Regions from separate parts of the Herbiconiux sp. 11R-BC genome, predicted to be linked through region 2. Evidence: predicted binding sites of a transcription regulator. Region 2 holds the regulator's gene; the other holds the start of a gene.
The links. Region 2 encodes HspR, which represses chaperone genes until heat shock. Its sites were predicted from a motif close to AAGTTGAGTCNNNNNGACTCAACTT; they were not measured.
Positions count from the first base shown of each region.

Region 1: VD659_RS18735 (Hsp20/alpha crystallin family protein) is a predicted target of HspR. The motif match lies at 6,647-6,671, and genes of this name have one in related genera.

Region 1 is NZ_JBCEBO010000010.1:36,250-46,415, reverse strand. It holds gene VD659_RS18780 (PHP domain-containing protein) at 1-145, opposite strand, end outside; gene VD659_RS18775 (Ig-like domain repeat protein) at 609-1,439, shown strand; gene VD659_RS18770 (AzlC family ABC transporter permease) at 1,497-2,276, shown strand; gene VD659_RS18765 (AzlD domain-containing protein) at 2,273-2,578, shown strand; gene def (peptide deformylase) at 2,664-3,230, opposite strand; gene VD659_RS18755 (DMT family transporter) at 3,273-4,187, shown strand; gene VD659_RS18750 (glycosyltransferase) at 4,265-5,590, shown strand; tRNA gene VD659_RS18745 (tRNA-Ile) at 5,662-5,738, shown strand; gene VD659_RS18740 (hypothetical protein) at 5,923-6,555, shown strand; gene VD659_RS18735 (Hsp20/alpha crystallin family protein) at 6,699-7,130, shown strand; gene VD659_RS18730 (MFS transporter) at 7,261-8,889, opposite strand; gene glsA (glutaminase A) at 8,886-9,941, opposite strand.
Region 2 is NZ_JBCEBO010000002.1:581,627-591,792, reverse strand. It holds gene VD659_RS07790 (metal-sensitive transcriptional regulator) at 1-271, shown strand, start outside; gene VD659_RS07785 (DedA family protein) at 322-1,023, shown strand; gene VD659_RS07780 (nitroreductase family protein) at 1,128-1,718, shown strand; gene VD659_RS07775 (ATP-dependent Clp protease ATP-binding subunit) at 1,829-3,982, opposite strand; gene mptB (polyprenol phosphomannose-dependent alpha 1,6 mannosyltransferase MptB) at 4,168-5,688, shown strand; gene mptB (polyprenol phosphomannose-dependent alpha 1,6 mannosyltransferase MptB) at 5,715-7,289, shown strand; gene VD659_RS07760 (class I SAM-dependent methyltransferase) at 7,261-8,400, opposite strand; gene VD659_RS07755 (heat shock protein transcriptional repressor HspR) at 8,493-8,918, opposite strand; gene VD659_RS07750 (DnaJ C-terminal domain-containing protein) at 8,958-9,959, opposite strand; gene VD659_RS07745 (nucleotide exchange factor GrpE) at 9,952-10,166, opposite strand, start outside.

The DNA of each region.
Region 1 (10,166 bases), on a different contig from region 2:
CGGTGGCGCTGCCGGCGACCTGGAAGCCGACGCCGATGCCGAGCAGGCCCAGGCCCCGGAGAAGGCCACGGCGGGTCAGGTCTCGCGGTGAGAGCGATTCGTCGGCGACCGAGGGGTCGGCCCATTCGGGCGGCAGCTGATTCACAGGTGGCCTCTCTCACGGCCGGAAGGGGTGGGCCGTCGGATGATGCGGGACAGGATGACGCGTCGAACCTAGGTTCGGTTGGTTACCCGAATGTGGAGCGTGCGCGAACGGGCTGCGAACCCGTGGCGCCACGGGAGGTCTCACGGCCGCTTGCGCAGGAGCGCGTTGCAGGTGGTTCACGAAGTCGTCACCGGCCGTCTGATTCCGCGTCGGAAAGCGCCCATACGGTGACGCGTGCTGCCCTGCGGCAGTCCGCTCATCGCATCCCCTCGACGAAAGCCGCCTGTGAGAATCTCTTCGTTGCGTCGCCTCCTGATCCTCCCGGTCGTCGCACTGGCCGTGGCCGGGCCGGCGGTGCTGGCCCCGGCGGCGAACGCCGCGAGCGCGGGATCGCTGACCTTCCTCGACGGTCTCGGCCGGCTTTCCGAGCTTCTCGACGGCGGTGGCGTCGGCGGCCTGCCCGGTGGACTTCCACGACGCCACCCGCCTCGCTGTGGTGAACGGCGCTTCGACCATCGTGATCAGCAGCGTGCAGACGATCGCCGACGCGGCAGCGCCGGCCCGCGCGAGCCTCGACACACCATTGGCCGACTACTCGAGCGCCGGCGCCATCACTGTGCAGTTGCAGTGCCTGCGCTTCGAGAACGGCATCGGCGTCGCTTCGCCGAGCGCCTTCGAGTCGACCCTCTCACTGACGACCGGCACGAGCTACGCAGTGTCGCCCGCTCCGGTGATCACGAAGGTCACGGCCACCGCCGCGCTCACGGTGACACCGGCCGGCCCGGTGACCGAGGGCGACCCGGTCACTCTGACCGCGGCGGTGACCCCGGCCGCGGCCTCCGGTGAGGTCACCTTGACCGACGGGCCGATCATCCTGGCTCACGTTCCGGTGAGCAACGGAACCGCCGAGCTGGTGGTGAGCGATCTGCTGCGCGGGGACCATTCCTTCACCGCGAGCTACTTTCCCGCGGAGACGCTCTACTACGACCCCTCAGGGCCCAGCGCTCCGGTCGCCCTGACAGTGCTGGCGCCGATCGCCGTCACTCCGACGCCGACTCCCAGCGTGACGCCGACGCCGACGGCCGGAGCCACCGACTCCCCGACCGCCGAGCCCACCACGACGCCTTCGAGCACCGCGGTGGCCGCGGGACCCACCGGTGGGACGCCGGTCGAGCAGTTCCTCGCCAGCACGGGTTTCGCAGCAGGGGCGGTGGTGATCGGCGCACTGCTCGCCCTCGCCGCCGGAGTCGTGCTCGTGCAGGTTGTGCGGAGGCGCCGCGGCACGGCCGGTTAGCGCGATCGAACGGCGTCGTCCGTCGTCCGCCCGGCGGCGTTCTGCCATCATCGAGTGATGGCCGACGCAGCACCGGGTGACCCCGCCGACGAGCAGCCGGGGCGCGCAGTGCGCCCGATACGCCCGATACGCACCGGGCGGCGACCCCCGCGCACCCCGGCCGACACGGCCGCCCTGCGGGCCGGCCTCGCCGTCGGGCTCGCCACCACGGCCTACGGCATCTCCTTCGGCGCCCTGGCCACCCTCTCGGGCCTCGACATCTGGCAGACCTGCTTCCTCAGCCTCGTGATGTTCACCGGCGGCTCGCAGTTCGCCCTGATCGGCGTGCTCGCCTCGGGCGGCCTCTCGGCGGGCGGCGCGGCCATCACGAGCGCCGCGCTGCTCGGGACCCGAAACGTGTTCTACTCCATCCGCATGGCGCCGCTAATCGGACCCGGCTTCTGGCGGCGGGCCGCGGCGGCGCAGCTGACCATCGACGAGTCGGTGGCGGTCGCGACCGCGCAGCCCACGGCATCCGCTCAACGGCTGGGTTTCTGGGTGACCGGCGTCGTGATCTACCTCGGCTGGAACCTCACCACGCTGCTCGGCGCGCTCATCGGCGACCTGATCGGCGACGTCAGCGCCTACGGCCTGGATGCGGCCGCCGCAGCCGCCTTCCTCGGCCTGCTGTGGCCACGCCTCAAGGAACGCCAGACCCAGGCGGTGGCGGTGGGTGCGGCCTTCGTGGCGGCGCTGCTCACCCCGGTGCTCACGCCGGGGCTGCCCGTGCTCGTGGCCGCGCTCGTGGCGATCGTCGTGGGCGGCCTGAACCTCTTCGCGAAGAAGGCCGCATCGTGACGAGCTGGAACATCGTGATCGCCGCCTCGGTGATCTGCGTGGCCCTCAAGGCGGCCGGTTACCTGGTGCCCCCGCGCGCGTTCGAGCATCCGGTGGTGGCGCGCATCGCGAACCTGCTCACTGTGGCGCTTCTCTCGGCGCTCATCGCCGTGCAGACGCTCGGCGCGGGGCAGGGCGTGCAGCTCGACGCGCGGGTGCCCGCCGTGCTCGTGGCGGCCGGGCTCTACGCGCTCAAGGTGCCGTTCGTGGTGGTGGTGATCGCGGCGGCGGCGGTGGCGGCGCTGATCCGGCTGCTCACCTGAGGCGTGAGGCGCAACGGAGGAGATTCGGGGGTCACGTCTGCAATACGTCGACATGACCCCCGAATCTCCTCCGTTAGGGCGCCGTTCAGGCGTCGAGGTCGTCGACCCCGGGCAGCCAGGCGTTGCCCGGCACGCCCCAGCCCTTCTTGCGCTCGATCTTCGCGGCCGTGCGGGAGTAGGGCCGGTCGATGCGGTCGACGTAGAGCACCCCGTCGAGGTGGTCGAACTCGTGCTGGAAGATGCGCGCCAGCCAGCCGGACGCCTCGATCTCGTAGGGCTGCCCGTCGAGGTCGGTCGCGCGCAGGATCGCGGACTCGCCGCGGACGAGCGGGAAGCGCTCGCCCGGGAACGACAGGCATCCCTCGGACTCGGTGTCGGGGTCGGCCGGGTCGATCGAGGTCGGCGTGATGAACAGCGTGGGGTTGATGGCGACACCGCGGTGCGTCACCTCGTCGTCGTCGGTCCAGCCGAAGACGAACAGCCGCAGGCCCACGCCCACCTGCGGGGCGGCCAGGCCGACGCCGGGTGCGGCATCCATGGTCTCGAACATGTCGGCCACGAGCGAGCGCACCTCGTCGGTGATCTCGGCCACGGGCGCGGCGGGGGAGTGGAGAACGGGTTCTCCGGAGATGCGAATCGGGAGAACTGCCATTCGCTAAGCCTAACCGCGGCCGGGCGGGGGTAGGGTCGTCGGGTGCCTTCGGAACTGCTGCAACTCGGCGATCAGATCGCCCTCGATCCGAAGCAGTTCATCGGCATCCCGATCGCCCTCGTCGGCGCGGTGTTCCTGAGCTTCGGTGCGCAGTTCCAGCACCGGGGCGTCGCCAAGGTCGAGGCGAACACCCACGACGTGGAGAAGGGCCTGAGCGTGCGCCAGATGCTGGCGCTGCTCGGCCGGCCCTCCTGGGTCATCGGCACGCTGATGCTCGGGCTGGCGATCGTCTTCCAGCTCACGAGTCTCGGCTTCTCGCCCATCATCGTGGTGCAGCCGCTCGGAGCTGTCGCCCTCGTCATCACCGCGGTGCTCAACTCGCGGGTGAGCCACGTGAAGCTGAACCGCAGCTCGGTCGTGTCGGTCGTGCTCTGCGTCGGCGGCGTCGGAGCCTTCGTGCTGGTGGCGGCGTTCACCGCGGTCGACAAGCCGGTGACCACGCGCGACCTCGTCGTCATCCTGATCGTGCTGGCCGTCGTGCTCGCGCTCTTCGCGGTGGCGTTCGGTGTGCTCCGCAAGCGGTTCAAGGCCATCGCCTACATCGTCGGCGCCGGGGTGCTCTACGGCTTCGTGGCCACCCTCGCGAAGGTCGTCATCAGCCGTGTCTTCCAGGCCGAGATCGACTGGCTGGCCCTGCTCGCCCTGGCCGGGCTGCTCTCCGCCGCGGCGCTCGGCGGCTACTTCGTGCAGAACGCCTATGCCTCTGGCCCGCCCGACCTCGTGATCGCCGGACTCACCGTCATCGACCCCCTGGTCGCGGTGGCGATCGGCATCGTGGTGCTCGGCGAGGCCTCGCAGGCGCCGCCGTGGGCACTCGTGGCCTACCTCGCCTTCGGGGCTGTCGCGATCCTGGGCGTTTTCGGCCTGGCGCGTTACCACCCGCAGGCGCAGCGCTAAGGTAGGTTCTTCACAGGCGTCCCCGGCGAGAAGTGACGAACGCGGCGGATGCGCAGCGAACACAGAGAGAGCACGGTTTGACAGACCCCCGAGACGTGAACGGTCGAACGGATGCGACGGCTCAGGCCGACGCCGGAAGGCGACCTCTCCGGATCCTGATCGGCGCCGACACCTTCTCGCCCGATGTCAACGGCTCGGCGCGCTTCGCCGAGCACCTCGCCTCCGGACTCGCGTCCCGCGGTCATGACGTGCACGTGGTGGCACCCTCGGCGAAGCTGCCCGTCGGCACCCACGTCGAGGAGTTCGACGGCCAGAAGGTCACCGTGCACCGCCTCTACAGCTGGCGCTGGTACCCGCACGACTGGCTCACCTTCGCGCTGCCCTGGCGCATCAAGCAGAACAGCGCGCGCATCATCGACGAGGTGAAGCCCGACGTGGTGCACTTCCAGTCGCACATCATCGTGGGCCGCGGCGTGTCGACCGAGGCGCAGAAGCGCGGCATCCGCATCGTGGGCACCAACCACGTGATGCCCGAGAACATGCTCGCCTTCACCGGCATCCCGAAGTTCCTGCAGAACTGGGCGATCGGTCTCGCCTGGGCGGCGGCGCGGCGCTCGTTCATCCGGGCGGATGCGGTGACGGCCCCCACGCGCCGCGCTGCGGACTATTTCGAGAAGGCCACCGGCATCCACGACATCTATGCGATCTCGTGCGGCATCAACGCCGACCGCTACGTGCCCGACTTCAGCCCGAGAACCGAGAACCGCATCCTGTTCGTCGGCCGTGTGGCGGGCGAGAAGCACCTCGACGTGCTGCTGAAGGCGGTGCGGATGCTGCCCGCCGACCTCGACGTCAAGCTCGACATCGTGGGCGGCGGCGACCAGCTGCGCAACCTGCAGAACCAGGCGAACCAGCTCGGCATCGGCGACCGGGTGAACTTCACCGGCTACGTCACCGAGGAGGAGAAGACGCGGCTCTACACGCGCGCCTCGGTATTCGCGATGCCCTCCATCGCCGAGCTGCAGAGCATCGCCACCATGGAGGCCATGGCGAGCGGACTGCCGGTGGTGGCGGCCGACGCGATGGCGCTGCCGCACCTCGTGCACGACGGCGAGAACGGCTACCTCTTCACCCCGGGCAGCGCGGAGGACCTCGCGGCGAAGCTCGAGAAGGTGCTGCGCCTGCCTCAGGCCGAGTTCGACGCCATGAAGACGGAGTCGCTCTCGATCGTGGCGGCGCACGACATCACCCGCACGCTCAACACCTTCGAGCACCTCTACCGCGGCGAGCCCGTGACCGCGCCCGTCGTGGTGGTGCCCCCGGCCGAGCCGACCGAGGCGGAGTCCGAGGCGGCGGCGGAGGCGCGTGAGGATGCCACCGCCAAGGCCGACGAGGTCTCCTGACCGGCCGGGCGACGCCGAAGCGGTATCGTTGACCCGCGGTGGGCCCGGATTCCCGGGGCTGCCGCGCGATCGGGGCGGTAGCTCAGCTGGTTAGAGCATCGGACTCATAATCCGCCGGTCACGGGTTCAAGTCCCGTCCGCCCTACCATCTGTGTTTCACTCACTTCTTGGCCATGAGTCCGGCGCTGCCCCAGGCTTCCGCTGCGTTGCGCCTGGCTGGTAACCTGCCACGCAGGCGATAAGCCTTCGGGGAAGCGGCTGGAACCCGTGCCGTTCGCTCGACGATCGACGGCTCGACGACAACCGACTGTGATCCGTGCAAGGAGAACCTTGTGAGTGAGACCGCGCCCCGCAAGAAGAATGTCCTGCTGCCGGTGATCCTCGGCGCGATCGGAGTCCTGCTGCTCGCCGTGGTCGTGCTGCTGGCGTTGATTCTGTTCCGCCCGTCGACATCGTCCACGAGCGCGCCCGTGACCGCGTCGCCGACGAGCACGCGCACCTCCGCCTCGCCGACCGCGGTCACGACCGCGACGCCATCGCCGAGTGATCAGAACGATTCGGCATCCGGCTCGAGCTCGAGCTCAGGGTCCCACGATGCCGCGCCCAGCGACCCGACTCCGAGCTCGACCCCGGTGAAGAAGCCGTTGATGCAGGTGTTCAATACCCACGGAGTCCAGGTGGTCTGCGTTACGGGGACCGACGCCGTCCCCGCCCAACTGAATTTCGATCTCACCTTCGACTACTCGGCCCGAGACACCACGGCCGTCTATATCGGAATCGACACCACTGACCCCGTGGCCAACCCGTTCGAAGGTCCTCTGCCCGCGACCGGATCGGTCGTGGTGCCGTTCAGCTGCTATGGCCCGCACACCTACAGCTACGCGGCGATCGGCGCCGACGGCTCCCGCGACGAAGGCTCGGTCACATTCGTCAATCACGGTGACCCCGACCCCTACTCGAAGTAGCCAGCTGCCGGCGAACGGCGTGCGCAGCTTCTCAGGAGATTTCAAGCCGAGAGTACTTAGCACTCGGTCGGCAGGAGTGCTAAATTATCGGTAGTTGAGCGATGTGCGCTCAACTCCTCACTTCGGAAGGAGATTGATTCATTATGGCGATGTCTTTTGATCCTTTCAGCGAGCTGGACCGTCTCGCGTCCGGCCTGCTTCAGGCCCGCACGGGTCCGCGCGTGATGCCGGTGGATCTGTACCGCGATCAGGACCGCTACGTGCTGAACGCCGACCTGCCCGGAGTCGATCCGGGCTCGGTCGATATCGATGTCGACGGTCAGCTGCTCACCATCCGTGCGCAGCGGACGGTGGCCTCGGCGGAGGGTGCGAAGTGGCTGGCGCAGGAGCGCCCCGCGGGCAGCTACCTCCGCCAGTTCAGCATCGGCGAAGGTGTCGACACGGCGGGTATCTCGGCGTCCTACGACAACGGGGTGCTCAGTGTGATCATCCCGGTCAGCGAGAAGGCCAAGCCCCGCAAGATCCAGGTGCAGTCCCAGACGGCGACTGAGGGGCAGACGGCTCTGACCAGCTGACCCGGGTGCGGTCGTCGTCTCTGGTGGAGGTGATGATGGTGTCAGTGGCCTCTCCTCATCCACGAGGATGATCAGCGTGGGGCCCACCTGTGGGGCCCCACGCCTCTTCGCCACGAAGAGCCCTCCTGACTTATGAAGGTGTACCTGTGGCGACGCTCTCGGGAATCTCACCTGCGCGGTATTTGGGTAGCCGGCTGGCCGGGATGATGGCCAAGGCGCTGATGCCGGCCAGAGCGATCAGTCCGATCCGCAGTGCGCGGAGGCGCGCGTCTTCATTCAGGGCGATGGCGGCGTCGACTTGTGCCGGCGTGGCGTCCGTCTCGCTCAAGACGTCTCGGAGGCGGTCGTTGCTCACGAAATTCGTGTTGTCGAGGTCGACCTGGGACACGAGCGAGGGCGGGAGGTCGACGTTCGTGGCCAGGGCGGAGGCGACGTTCGCACTCAGGATCCCGACGAGGAGCGCACCGGCGATGGCGGTGCCGACAGCAGAAGCGAGGTTCTGGGTGGTTCCACGCACCGAACCGACATCGCCGGCAAGCTCCTTGGGCGAGGCCGTCACGAGCACGTTGAAGACCAGGGTCACGAGGGCGCCCTGGCCTACACCGAAGACGAACAGACCGAGGATGATCGGCACGGTCTCCCAGTTGTTGGTCACGACGAACGAAAGCCAGACCAGGGCGACGGTCGTCAGCACGAAGGAGAACATTCCGATGGTGCGGGGTGAGAATCGCCCGTAGAAGCGCACGACCAGTGTTGCGGTGACGAAGACGGTGAGGTTGAACGGCAGCATCGCCAGGGAGGTATCGAACGGGGTCCGGCCCTGCACGATTTGAATGTAGAGCGGCACAGTGAAGTTCAGGGCGGCCTCCATCAGGACCACGATGAACATCGCGTAGACCGCGGCTCGCTCCTTCGACGACCCGAAGACGCTCAGGCTCACGAGCGGCACCTTGCCCGCTTTGGTGCGGCGTCTCGTCCAGGCGAAGAAGAGCTGCACGAAGACGATACCCAGGACGATGAGCAGCGGTGCGGGCGAGAGCCCCGCAACATCGAACGGGGCGCCTGGCCCGGCTTGGAGCAGGCCCCAGCTGTTGAGATTGTTGACACCGAGCGTCAGCATGACGATTCCTGCGCCGATGATCACGGCCGCGACCACATCGATCTTGACGGCCGGATTTCCCTTCTCCGAGACCAGCCGGAAGCTCAGGATGAAGACCGCCACGGCGAGCACGAGCACGATGATGAACACCTGCCGCCATCCCACGAGGGTGGCAAGCGTTCCGCCGATGAGGAAGGCGCTGACTCCGGCCAGGGCTCGCGCTGATCCGAGGGAGCCGATCGCGGTCGCCTGCTGGGCGCCGCGGTAGTTCTCGGCGATCAGCGCCACGAGAGACGGGACGATGATGGCTGCGGACGCGCCGGCCAGGGCCTGCGCGACGATCACCCATCCGACCGAGGGGGCGAAGATCATCGTGAGGGCTGAGACGGCGAAGAGCGCCACCACCACCCGGAACACCGTGACCCAGCCGACCCGCTGCCCGATCTTCGCGCCGACCATGACGAGGGCGGCGACGACCAGACCATACGTCACGATGGCGGTGCTGACATCCGTGGGAGGGACACCGAAGTCGTGGACCATGCCACCGAGCGACACAGGAAGGGCGGAGACGTTGAACGACATGAGGATCTGGGCGAGGAAGAGCCCCACCATGGGCACCCACGATGCACGAGTGGCGGGCGCGACTTCGGGAACGGTCATGATGTGAGCCCCTCGGCGTCGGTGATCATGGGTGCGGTCGGCTGGTCGATGGCGGGAGTGCGAGCCTGGGGTGCGGAAGCGAAGATGTTCAATCCGAGAGCGCGGGACAGATAGGCGGTGGCGATCTGACCCCGCACGCTGTTCCCCGCGGAGTCGAGGCGTGGTGCATACGTCCCGACGCCGACCTTCCCGGGTGCGATCGTGACGAGGCCGCCCGCCACACCCGACTTGCCGGGTAGGCCGATCTCGAAGAGCCACTCTCCCGATCTCTCGTAGAGCCCGTTCGCGGCCAACACCGCAAGAGTGTCCCGGCACACGTCTTGGGAGACCACCCGTTCACCGCTCACCGGGTTGACGCCTCCGTCGGCGAGCGTCGCTGCCATCACGGCGAGGTCGGCGGCATCGACCGAGAGCGCGCATTGCCGAGTGTAGACATCGACGACATCGGCCGGATCGCGGTCAATGCGACCGTAGCTCTGGAGCAGCTGTGCGATCGCACGATTTCGCTGGTTCGAGTCCGATTCGGAACGGTAGACCTCGGCGTCGAGCTCCAGTCGTCGCCCGGCGAAGCGGGACAGCCCCTCCCGCACGGCCTCCCACTGAGCCTCGGCACTCCGCCCCGGCATCAGCGCGGTGGTGGCGATGGCCCCGGCATTGACCATGGGGTTCATCGGATGCCCGTCGTTCAACTCGATGGCGACGACCGAGTTGAAGGCGAGCCCGGTGTTGTTCACCCCGACCACGTCCAGAACACGCTGGTGGCCGAGCTGCTCCACGACGAGGGCGTAGACGAACGCTTTCGAGATCGACTGGATCGAGAAGCGAACCCCGGTGTCGCCGATCGAGTGACGCACGCCGTCGACGCCGGCCACGCAGACGCCGAATGCGTCAGGATCTGCCGCCGCGAGCACGGGGATGTAGTCCGCTACGCGCCCCTCGTGGTGGCGCTCAGCGCGCTCGTACGCTTGCTGGAGGATGTCGTCGACCTGGGGCGCCGGAGGCATCCGTCCGGTACTGACGGACTGAATCACATCGTCAGCATCCACGTCCATATCGGCCCCCTGATCTGTCTCTGCTCACCATAATGCGCCGGGTGCGGATGGCGAGCGGGCTGCTGGCGCCTTCTGGCGTGTGGGTGGCGCACAGTGAACTCTCCCGGTGCACCGAAACTTCCCTCGCCGATGACGTCTCGTTAACCTGCCGGCCGCGGCTGCTTCCGCTCCGAGCACCTGGGGTCGATAGCTTCTCTCGCGGCCCGCCAGACGACGCGTGGCCAT
Region 2 (10,166 bases):
CATCTCGAGCAAGGACGACTACCTCAAGCGCCTGCGCCGCATCGAGGGTCAGGCGCGAGGTCTGCAGAACATGGTGGCCGAGGAGAAGTACTGCATCGACATCCTCACCCAGGTCTCGGCGATGACGAGCGCGCTCGAGTCGGTGGCGCTCGGGCTGCTCAACGACCACCTCAACCACTGCGTCGTCGAGGCGGTGGCCGAGGGCGGCGCGGTGGCCGAGGCCAAGCTCAAGGAGGCCTCCGACGCGATCGCGCGGCTCGTGCGTTCCTGACCGGAGCTGAGTTCAGGCTCGCTTCAGGCGGCCCGCCTACAGTCGTCGGCATGAGCCTGGCCCCAGCCGACCCATCCGTCCCCGCCCCCTTCGCCGCGCCGGCGCCGGCGCCGGCCGCCGACTCCGGCGGCAGCCTCGGCCCCCTCGCCGACGGGCTCGTCTCCCTCATGGAGACGCTCGGCGCGGTGGGGGCGGGAATCGCCGTGTTCGCCGAGAACCTCTTCCCTCCCATCCCGAGCGAGGTCATCCTGCCGCTCGCGGGCTTCGCGGCAAGCCGCGGCGAGCTCGACCTCGTGCCGGCGATCGTGTTCACCACCCTGGGGTCGCTTCTCGGCGCCCTCGTTCTCTACGGCCTGGGCGCCTGGCTCGGTCGCGAGCGGATGCGCGCCATCGCCCGCCGCCTGCCGCTCATCGACGTCGGCGACGTCGACAAGACCGAGGCCTGGTTCCGGCGGCACGGCAGGAAGGCGGTCTTCTTCGGGCGGATGCTGCCGATCTTCCGCAGCCTCATCTCGATCCCCGCCGGCATCGAGCGGATGCCCCTGCCCGCCTTCGCGCTTCTGACCACGGCGGGCAGCCTGATCTGGAACACGGCGTTCATCCTGGCCGGTTTCTGGCTGGGTGAGCAGTGGCACGTGGTGGAGGAATACGCGGGATTCCTCCAGTGGATCGTGCTGCTGGGGGTCGCCGCCGCGGCTGCCTGGTTCGTCGTGTCACGCCTGCGCGCACGGAGGGCGCGCGACGCGGAATAGTTCTCTGTGCTGAACAGTTATGGCCATTACCGGACCGCGGTCCGGTTCATCCGGCTGTCCGATGGGGTGCAGCACACAGACACTCCAAGGAGACAACCATGAGCATGACGGCCGAGACCTTCACGCGCGGCGCCGAGACGAGCGCCCCCATCCTCCCCACCCTCGCCGAGCGCTGGAGCCCCCGCTCCTTCGTGGCGACCGAGGCCATCGACGAGACCGCGCTGACCGCGGCTCTCGAGGCCGCCCGCTGGGCACCCTCCGCCGCGAACTCGCAGCCCGCCCGCTTCATCGTGGCGCGCCGCGGCTCCGCGGCCTTCGACACCATCGCCTCCTCGCTGATGGGCTTCAACTCCGTCTGGGCCGGCTCGGCCGCCGCGTTGATCGTCGGCGTGGCCGAAGTGGCCGACGCCGAGGGCAAGCCCCGTCGCTGGGCCGAGTACGACCTCGGTCAGGCCCTCGCCCACCTCTCCGTCCAGGCCCACCACGACGGGCTGCACGTGCACCAGATGGGCGGCTTCGACGCCGCTGCCGTCTCCGCCGCCTTCGGCCTCGCCGAGAACCTCGTGCCCGTCACGGTCACCGCTCTCGGCACCCTCGACACCGCGGATGCGCTCCCCGACGAGACCCTCCGCGCCCGCGAGACCGCGCCCCGCGCCCGACTCCCGCTGAGCGAGCTGCTCCTCGTCAACGAGTAACGCGCACCGAGTAACGCGCACCCGCACCACGCAGAAAGGCCCGGCCCCGCACAAGCGGGACCGGGCCTTCGGCGTTTCCGAAGCAGTTGCCGTCGGACCGTAGGCCGGAGCTACACCGCCCCGACGGTCAGCCCGTCGCCGTCGGCATCCACGTCGACCCGCACCGTGTCGCCGTCGCGCACGACCCCGGCGAGCAACGCCATCGCGAGCTTGTCGTCGATCTCGTGCTGCATGAGGCGGCGCAACGGCCGGGCCCCGTAGAGGGGGTCGTAGCCGTGCGCAGCGAGCCAGCTGCGCGCATCCGGAGTCACCGCGAGCGACAGCCGCCGCCCGGCGAGCCGGCGCTCGAGACGGTCGACGTAGAGCGACACGATCTGCGCCAGGTCGCCCTCCGAGAGGGCGTCGAACACCACGATGTCGTCGAGCCGGTTCACGAACTCGGGCTTGAACGCCTGGCGCACGGCCTCCTGCACGAGCGCGGTGCGGTCGTCGGGCGACAGCGTCGGGTCGACCAGGAACTGCGAACCGAGGTTCGAGGTGAGCACGAGCAGGGTGTTGCGGAAGTCGACCGTGCGGCCCTGCCCGTCGGTGAGCCGGCCGTCGTCGAGCACCTGCAGCAGCACGTCGAAGACCTCGGGATGCGCCTTCTCCACCTCGTCGAGCAGCACGACGGAGTAAGGCCGCCGGCGCACCGCCTCGGTGAGCTGCCCGCCCTGCTCGTAGCCGATGTAGCCGGGAGGGGCTCCGAGCAGCCGGGCCACCGAGTGCTTCTCGCCGTACTCCGACATGTCGATGCGCACGAGGGCGCGCTCGTCGTCGAACAGGAACTCGGCGAGCGCCTTCGCGAGCTCGGTCTTGCCCACGCCGGTGGGCCCCAGGAACAGGAACGAACCCGTCGGGCGGTCGGCCTCCGAGATGCCCGCCCGCGAGCGGCGCACCGCGTCGGAGACGGCCCGAACGGCGGCCTTCTGGCCGATCAGGCGCTTGCCGAGCTCCGCCTCGAGGTGCAGCAGCTTCTCGGTCTCACCCTGGGTGAGACGGTCGACCGGGATGCCGGTCCACTGCGCGATGACCGCCGCGATGTCGTTGGCGTCGACCTGGTCGTTCACCATGCGCTCGGCACCCTCGGAGTCGATCTCCGCCGCCTCGGCCTCGGAGAGCTGGCGCTCCAGCACCGGGATCTCGCCGTAGAGCAGCCGCGAGGCCTGCTCGAGCTTGCCCTCGCGCTGGGCGCGCTCGGCCCGCATGCGGGCGTTGTCGAGCTTCTCCTTCAGCTCGCCCACGCGGTTCAGCGCCGCGCGTTCGCGGTCCCACCGCTCCTGCAGGCCGGCGAGCTCCTGGGAACGGATGCGCAGGGTCTCGCGCAGGGCCGCCAGGCGCTCCTTCGAGGCGTCGTCCTTCTCCTTCTTGAGCGCGAGCTCCTCGAGCCGCAGCCGGTCGACACTGCGGCGCAGCTCGTCGATCTCCACCGGAGCGGAGTCGATCTCCATGCGCAGGCGCGACGCGGCCTCATCGATCAGGTCGATGGCCTTGTCGGGCAGCTGACGGCCGGGGATGTAGCGGTTCGACAGCGAGGCGGCGGCCACGAGCGCCGCATCGGCGATGGACACCTTATGGTGCGCCTCGTAACGCTCCTTCAGGCCGCGCAGGATGGCCACGGTGTCTTCGACCGAGGGCTCCCCCACGAACACCTGCTGGAAGCGCCGCTCCATGGCGGCGTCCTTCTCGATGAACTCGCGGTACTCGTCGAGCGTGGTGGCGCCGATCAGGCGCAGCTCGCCGCGGGCCAGCATCGGCTTGAGCATGTTCGACGCCGCCACCGAGCCCTCGCCGCCGCCGGCGCCCATCAGGGTGTGCAGCTCGTCGATGAAGGTGATGATCTGGCCGTCGGCGTCGTTGATCTCTTTGAGCACGGCCTTCAGCCGCTCCTCGAACTCGCCCCGGTACTTGGCGCCGGCCACGAGCGCCGCCAGGTCGAGCGACACGAGTTGCTTGCCCTTCAGCGAATCGGCCACGTCGCCCGCGACGATGCGCTGGGCGAGGCCCTCGACCACGGCCGTCTTTCCGACACCGGGCTCGCCGATGAGCACGGGGTTGTTCTTGGTGCGGCGCGTGAGCACCTGGCTGACGCGGCGGATCTCGGCATCACGCCCGATCACCGGGTCGAGCTTGCCGCTCGCCGCGATCTCGGTCAGGTTGACGCCGTACTGCTCGAGAGCGCTCTTCTGCTCGTCGCCGCTCGGGGTTCCCTGGTTGGTTGCCATGCTGGCTCGCATTCTCCCTATAAACTTGAGTGGACCTGACTCAAGTTTAGCAGAATGGATGTTCTCGCGCTAGCGGCAAAGACGCTCCGCGCCCGTCCGTGACCCATCGCTGGCTGATATTCAGCTGAACGTGGTAAGAAATAGGCGTGTATGTCCTCTCGCCGCGCGTACGACTGATCCTCGGGGTGGTCGGTTCCGTCAGCATCGCTGTCGGCTCGCTCGGCGTCGGCTGGCTGAGTCCCGCCTCCAGCATCCAGAGCTGGCTCCTGATCGATCTGCTCCGCAACACCCGCGGCGCGGTCGCCATCTGCGGCATCCTCGTGGTCGGCGGCGCGCTGCTCCTGCTCGCGGCCTGGCTCGCGCTCGGCGTCTCGCTGTTGCGCACCCGGCAGGGCGCAGCAGACGCAACCACCCCCAAGACGGAGTCGGCGACGGATGCCGCGACCGCCTCCAAGCAGGCCTCCCCGCTCCGCCAGGTGGTGACCTCGGCGATCGCCTGGGGCATCCCGCTGCTCGTCACCGTGCCGATGTTCAGCCGCGACATGTTCGCCTACGTCGGCCAGGGCCGCCTGATGGCCGCCGGCATGAACCCCTACACCACCGGCATGGCCGACCTGCCGGGCTGGTTCGCCCTCGGCGTCGACCCCCTCTGGGCCGACACGCAGACCCCCTACGGCCCCGTGTTCGTGTGGCTCAGCAAGCTGACAGTGATGGCGACGGATGCGCTGCCCACCGAGGTGCCGATCTTCATCTTCCGGCTGCTCGCGGCGGGCGGCCTCGCGATGCTGGCCTACTACGCCTGGCGCATCGCCCGCCTGCGCGGCCTCAACGAGGCCGGCGTGCTGTGGATCGTGGCCGCCAGCCCGCTCGTGCTGATGAACTTCGTGGTGGCCGGCCACAACGACGGCCTGATGCTCGGCTTCATCGTGGGCGGCGTCTACTACGCCCTGAAAGACCGGCCCATCCTGGGCACGATCTTCGTGGCCGTCGCCATCGGCGTGAAACCGATCGCCCTCATCGCCCTGCCCATCATCGGCCTCATCTGGGCTGGGCAGAACGCCGGCTGGGGCGCCATCATCAAGCGCTGGCTGGCCGTGGCGAGCATCGCGCTCGGCGGCATCGCCGTGCTCGGCTGGGGCCTCGGCATCGGCATCGGCTGGGTCTCCGCGCTGGCGACCCCCGTCACCATCTCCTCCTGGTACGCCCCCGCGAACATCCTCGGCATCAGCGTCGGCGGCCTCGCGAACGGCGTGGGACTGTCCGGTGACATCACGCAAGAGGTGTTCAAGCTCGGGATGCTCGGCCTCGGCTGCACCGCCGCCGCCTACCTCGTGATCGCCAAGCGCCGCGTCGACCCGCTGTGGCTGCTCGCCGGATGCTTCGCCGTGATCATGCTCTCCTCGCCCGTGCTGCACCCCTGGTACGGCATCTGGCTGCTCACCTTCTTCGCGCTCGCGGGCGTCGACCGGCTCTGGCGCATCCGCGTCGTGGTCTACTCGACGGCGTTCTTCATGCTCATCGGCCTCGCCGAGCCGTTCGACCTCATCCCGCGGTTCGACCACGACACGATGATCCCGGTGGCCGTCATCGGCACCGCCCTCATCGGCTTCGCGGCCATCCTGATCGGCACCGAGCTCACCCTTAAGAACCGCTTCCCGGCCCGCGTGCTGGCAGCGCCGGCGCTCCGCACCCGCGCTCTGCGGTAGTGCTCTCGCTTCCGCCGCGCCTCCGGTTGGCGCTCGGGTTCCTCGGTTCGCTGGCGATCACAGCCGGTTCGCTCGGGGCGGGCTGGCTGCCCTCGGCGATGCGCCTGGCCGCGCGCCCCGAGATCATCGCGCTGCGCGACACGCGCGGCGCCGTGGCGGCCTGCGCCCTGCTCGTGGTGGGCGGCGTGCTGGTGCTGCTGTTCTGCTGGCTGTCGCTCGGGCTCTCGCTCGGTCTACCCCGTCGGCTCTCGCGGCGGGCCGCCGACCAAGGCTCCGCCTCCCCCGGCACAGGTGATCTGCGCCAGGTCGTCGCCTCTCTCGTGGCCTGGTCGCTGCCGCTCCTCGTCGCCGTCCCTCTCTTCAGCCGGGACATCTACGCCTACATCGGCCAAGGCCGCCTGATGGACGCGGGCCTCGATCCTTACGCGAACGTGATGGCGGATGTCCCCGGCTGGGCGGAGGCGGGCGTCGATGTGAAGTGGTCGACCACCGTGACCCCCTACGGACCGCTCTTCGTGATGCTCCAGCGCGCGATCGTGGGGTTGACGGCATCCGCCCCGCTCGAGTTCACGCTCGTGCTCACGCGGCTGCTCTCGGTCGCCGGCCTCGCCCTCCTGATCTACTCCGCGTGGCGCATCGCCCAGCTGCGCGGCTTCGACCAGGCCGCGGTGCTCTGGGCCGTGGGCGTGAGCCCGCTCGTGCTGATGAACTTCGTGGTGGCAGGTCACAACGACTCGCTCATGCTCGGCCTCGTGGTGGCCGGCGCCTACCAGGGCCTGAAGGGCCGTCCGGTGCTCGCCACGGTGCTCGTGACGGCCGCCATCGGGGTGAAGCCGATCGCTCTGGTCGCGCTTCCCGTGATCGGCCTGATCTGGGCCGGGGCCGACGCCGGATGGGGGCGCGTGATCGCCCGCTGGGCGGCCGTGGCGGGCATCGCGGCGGGCGGGATGCTCGCCCTCGGCGCGGGTCTCGGTGTGGGCCTCGGCTGGGTGGCCGGCCTCGGCACACCGCTCGGCATCGGTTCCTGGTACTCGGTTCCGCGCTTCACCTCGCTCTGGCTACGCGACCTGGTGAACGCCCTCGGCGGTGACGGCGAGGCCTGGCGCTCCGGCGTGGTCCTGGTCTTCCTGGTGGCCGGATGCCTGTTGGCGGTCGTCCTCTACACGGTGAAGCGCCGCTCCGACCCGCTCTGGCTGCTCGCCGGCGGCTTCGCAGCCGTCGCGCTGTTCTCGCCGCTGCTGCACCCCTGGTACGGACTGTGGCTGCTCTGCCTGTTCGCGGTGGCCGGCCTGCGTCGGGCGTGGCAGCTGCGCGTGCTGATCTACGGCACGGTGTTCCTGATGGTGATCGGCACGGGAGAGGGGCTCGACCTGGTGCCGCGCCTCGTGCTCGACCCGCTCATCCTGATCCCCTCGCGCGGCACGGCCATCGTGGGTGCGGTGGTGCTCGTCGCGGTGTTCGAGTTCACGCTCTGGCGGCGCTTCACCGCGCGCGGCCTGCCGATGCCGATGCTCGCCGGGCCTCCCCTACCCCCGAGGCGCCCGCGCCGCAGCGGCGTCGCCTGGGGTGGTGTCAGCGCTTCGTCGACACCATCACCGTGAACTTCGCGTTGCGGTCGATCTGACGGGTCTCCCCCACCGCGCGATGCAGCGCTGCCCGGTAGGACAGGTGCGAGTTGAACACCGTCCAGAGCTCGCCTCCGGGCGCGAGCACGCGGCCCGCGGCCTCGAAGAGCTTGAGGGCGATGCCCGCGTGCACCGTGGAGCCGATGTGGAACGGCGGATTCAGCACGATGAGCTCGGTGCTGGCGTCGTCGAAGCCGCTCAGCGCATCCGCCCGCACCACCTCGACGCGGTCGGCGAGACCGTTCGCCGCCATCGTCTCCTGCGCTGAGGCGACAGCGGCGGCCGACTGGTCGGTGGCGATCACGGAGAGGGCGGGGCGCGCTTCTGCGAGAGCGGCGGCGAGCACGCCGGTTCCGCAGCCGAGGTCGACGGCGTTGCGCGCATCCGGTCGCATCTCGGGCAGGTGGTCGAGCAGCAGCCGGGTGCCGATGTCGATCTTGGTACCGGCGAAGGCCCCTCCGGAGGCGCACACCCACAGGCGGAGGTCGACGTGGAACTCGCGGTGGTGCAGCGGCGCCCCCACCTCGGGCCGGGCTCCGCGGGCCACGAGCACGCGCGACTTCTGGCGGGCGAGCGTGGCGGTGACCTCGGTGAACGAGGCCGAGAGCACCTCGTTCATGGCGGGGGTCATGTGCTTCACCCGGCCGCCGGCATAGACCACCACGGCGGGGTCGGCGTAGGCGGCGACGGTGCGCGCGATGTCGTCGAGCGCGGCGAGGCTGCGGGGAAGCTGCAGGAGCACGACGGTAGCTCCCTCGAGCAGTTCGCGGCCGAGCGGCAGGATGCGGTAACGGCCCGTCAGGTCGATGTCGGAGACGCGCTTGGCGTTGGCGGCGAGAGCGAGCTCGCTCGAGAGCGCATCCTGATGCACACGGATGCCGTGCAGCCCCAGCACCGCGGCCGAGGCGAGGGTGAGGGCGCCGTAGTTGTCGCCGATCACCACGACCCGGCCGGGGTCGCCGGCCGTCTGCTCGAGCGCCGCATCCGCCTCGTCGAGGATCAGCCGGTCGCTCGCGTCGACCGCGAAGAGGTTCTCGGCCTCGACGTCGGGAAAGCGGCGCAGGGCGTCGAAGGAGAACTCACTCACGCCTCAACCGTACGCGGTGTGCGGGGCCGCCCGTGGAGCGAGTGCCCCCGGGGCCGCCATCCGGCCGACCGCGCGGGAGCGCCGCAGGCCGCTCAGTCGTCGAAGCGGGGCTGCCACACCACGAGCTCGGTACGGCGCTGCGTGCGGGTGCCGTGCTTGAGCGAGATGACCTCGCCCTCGACTCCGGCGGCGAACACGCGGCGGCCGGGGCGGTTGAGCAGCTCGTCGGCGAGAGCGCCTTCGAGCTCGCGCACCCGGGCCGAGAGGGCCGACACCTGGTTCTCGAGCTGCAGGATGCGCGCGATGCCCTCGAGCGAGACGCCCTCCGAGGAGAGGCGGGCGATCTCGCGCAGCTGCACGACGTCGCGCATCGAGTAGCGGCGCGACTTGCCGGCGGTGCGGGTGGGCACCACGAGACCGAGCCGGTCGTACTGCCGGAGGGTCTGCGCGTGCATGCCGGCGAGCTCGGCCGCCACCGCGATGGCGAACAGCGGCGAGTTCTCGTTCACGTCACTCATGCGCAGACATCCTCTCGACTGGTCCGGCCCGGCACGGGCCTATTCGCGGGCCTTGGCCAGCAGTTCGGCGCGCGGGTTCTCCTGCGGCTCCACCTGGTGGAACTGCTCGAGCGCCTCGCGCTGCTCGGCGGTGAGGTGCGACGGAACCGCCACCTGCACCACGGCGAGCAGGTCGCCCTTGCCCTTGGGCGACTCGACGCCACGCCCCTTGACGCGCAGCACGCGCCCGGAGGGCGTGCCGGCCGCCACCTTGAGCTTCACCGGCGGACCGCCCAGGGTGGGCACCTCGATGGTGGCACCCAGGGTGGCCTCCACGAAGGTGACCGGAACGTTGACGCGCAGGCTCAGGCCGTCGCGCTCGAACACCGGATGCTTGCGCACCGACACCGTGAGCACGATGTCACCGGCCTCGCCGCCGTCGGGCGAGGGTTCGCCCTTGCCGCGCAGCTTGATCTTCTGCTGGTCGGCCACGCCGGCCGGGATCTTCACCGTGATCGGCTTGCCGTCCGCCGTCTGGAGCTTGATGGTGTCGCCCTTGACCGCAGTGATGAAGTCGATCGTGGTGCGGGCCGTGACATCCCGGCCCCGGGTGGGGCCGTAGGCCCCGTTGCCGAAGCCGGCGCGCTGCGAACCGAAGCCGCCCCCGCCGAACATGCCGCCGAGGATGTCGTCGAAGCCGCCGGGCGCCTGCTGGTAGCTGTAACTCTGGCCGCGGGCTCCCCCGCCGCCCTGCCCGAACATGCCGCCGAAGACGTCTTCGAAGCCGCCCCCCTGGCCCCCGCCGCCCGCTGTGAAGCGAGCGCCGGAGCCCATGGCGCGGATCTGGTCGTACTCCTTGCGCTGCTCGGGGTCGGAGAGCACCGAATAGGCCTCGGAGATCTCCTTGAACCGGGACTCGGCCTTGACGTCGCCCTGGTTGGAGTCGGGGTGGTACTGGCGGGCGAGCTTACGGTACGCCTTCTTCAGCTCGGCCTCGGAGATGTCCTTCGACACTCCGAGCACCTTGTAGAAGTCTTTGTCGAACCAGTCCTGGCTAGCCATTGGGCACCGCCACTACGACCTTGGCGGCGCGTAGCAGCGTGGACCCGAGGTAGTACCCGGATTCGACGACGTCGGCGATCGTGGGGGTCGTCACGTCGTCGCTCGGCTGCTGGAAGATCGCCTCGTGGAGCTGAGGGTCGAACTCCTCGCCGGCCGCGGCGAAGGGCTTGAGGCCCACACGCTCGACGCCCGAACGCAGCTTCGCCG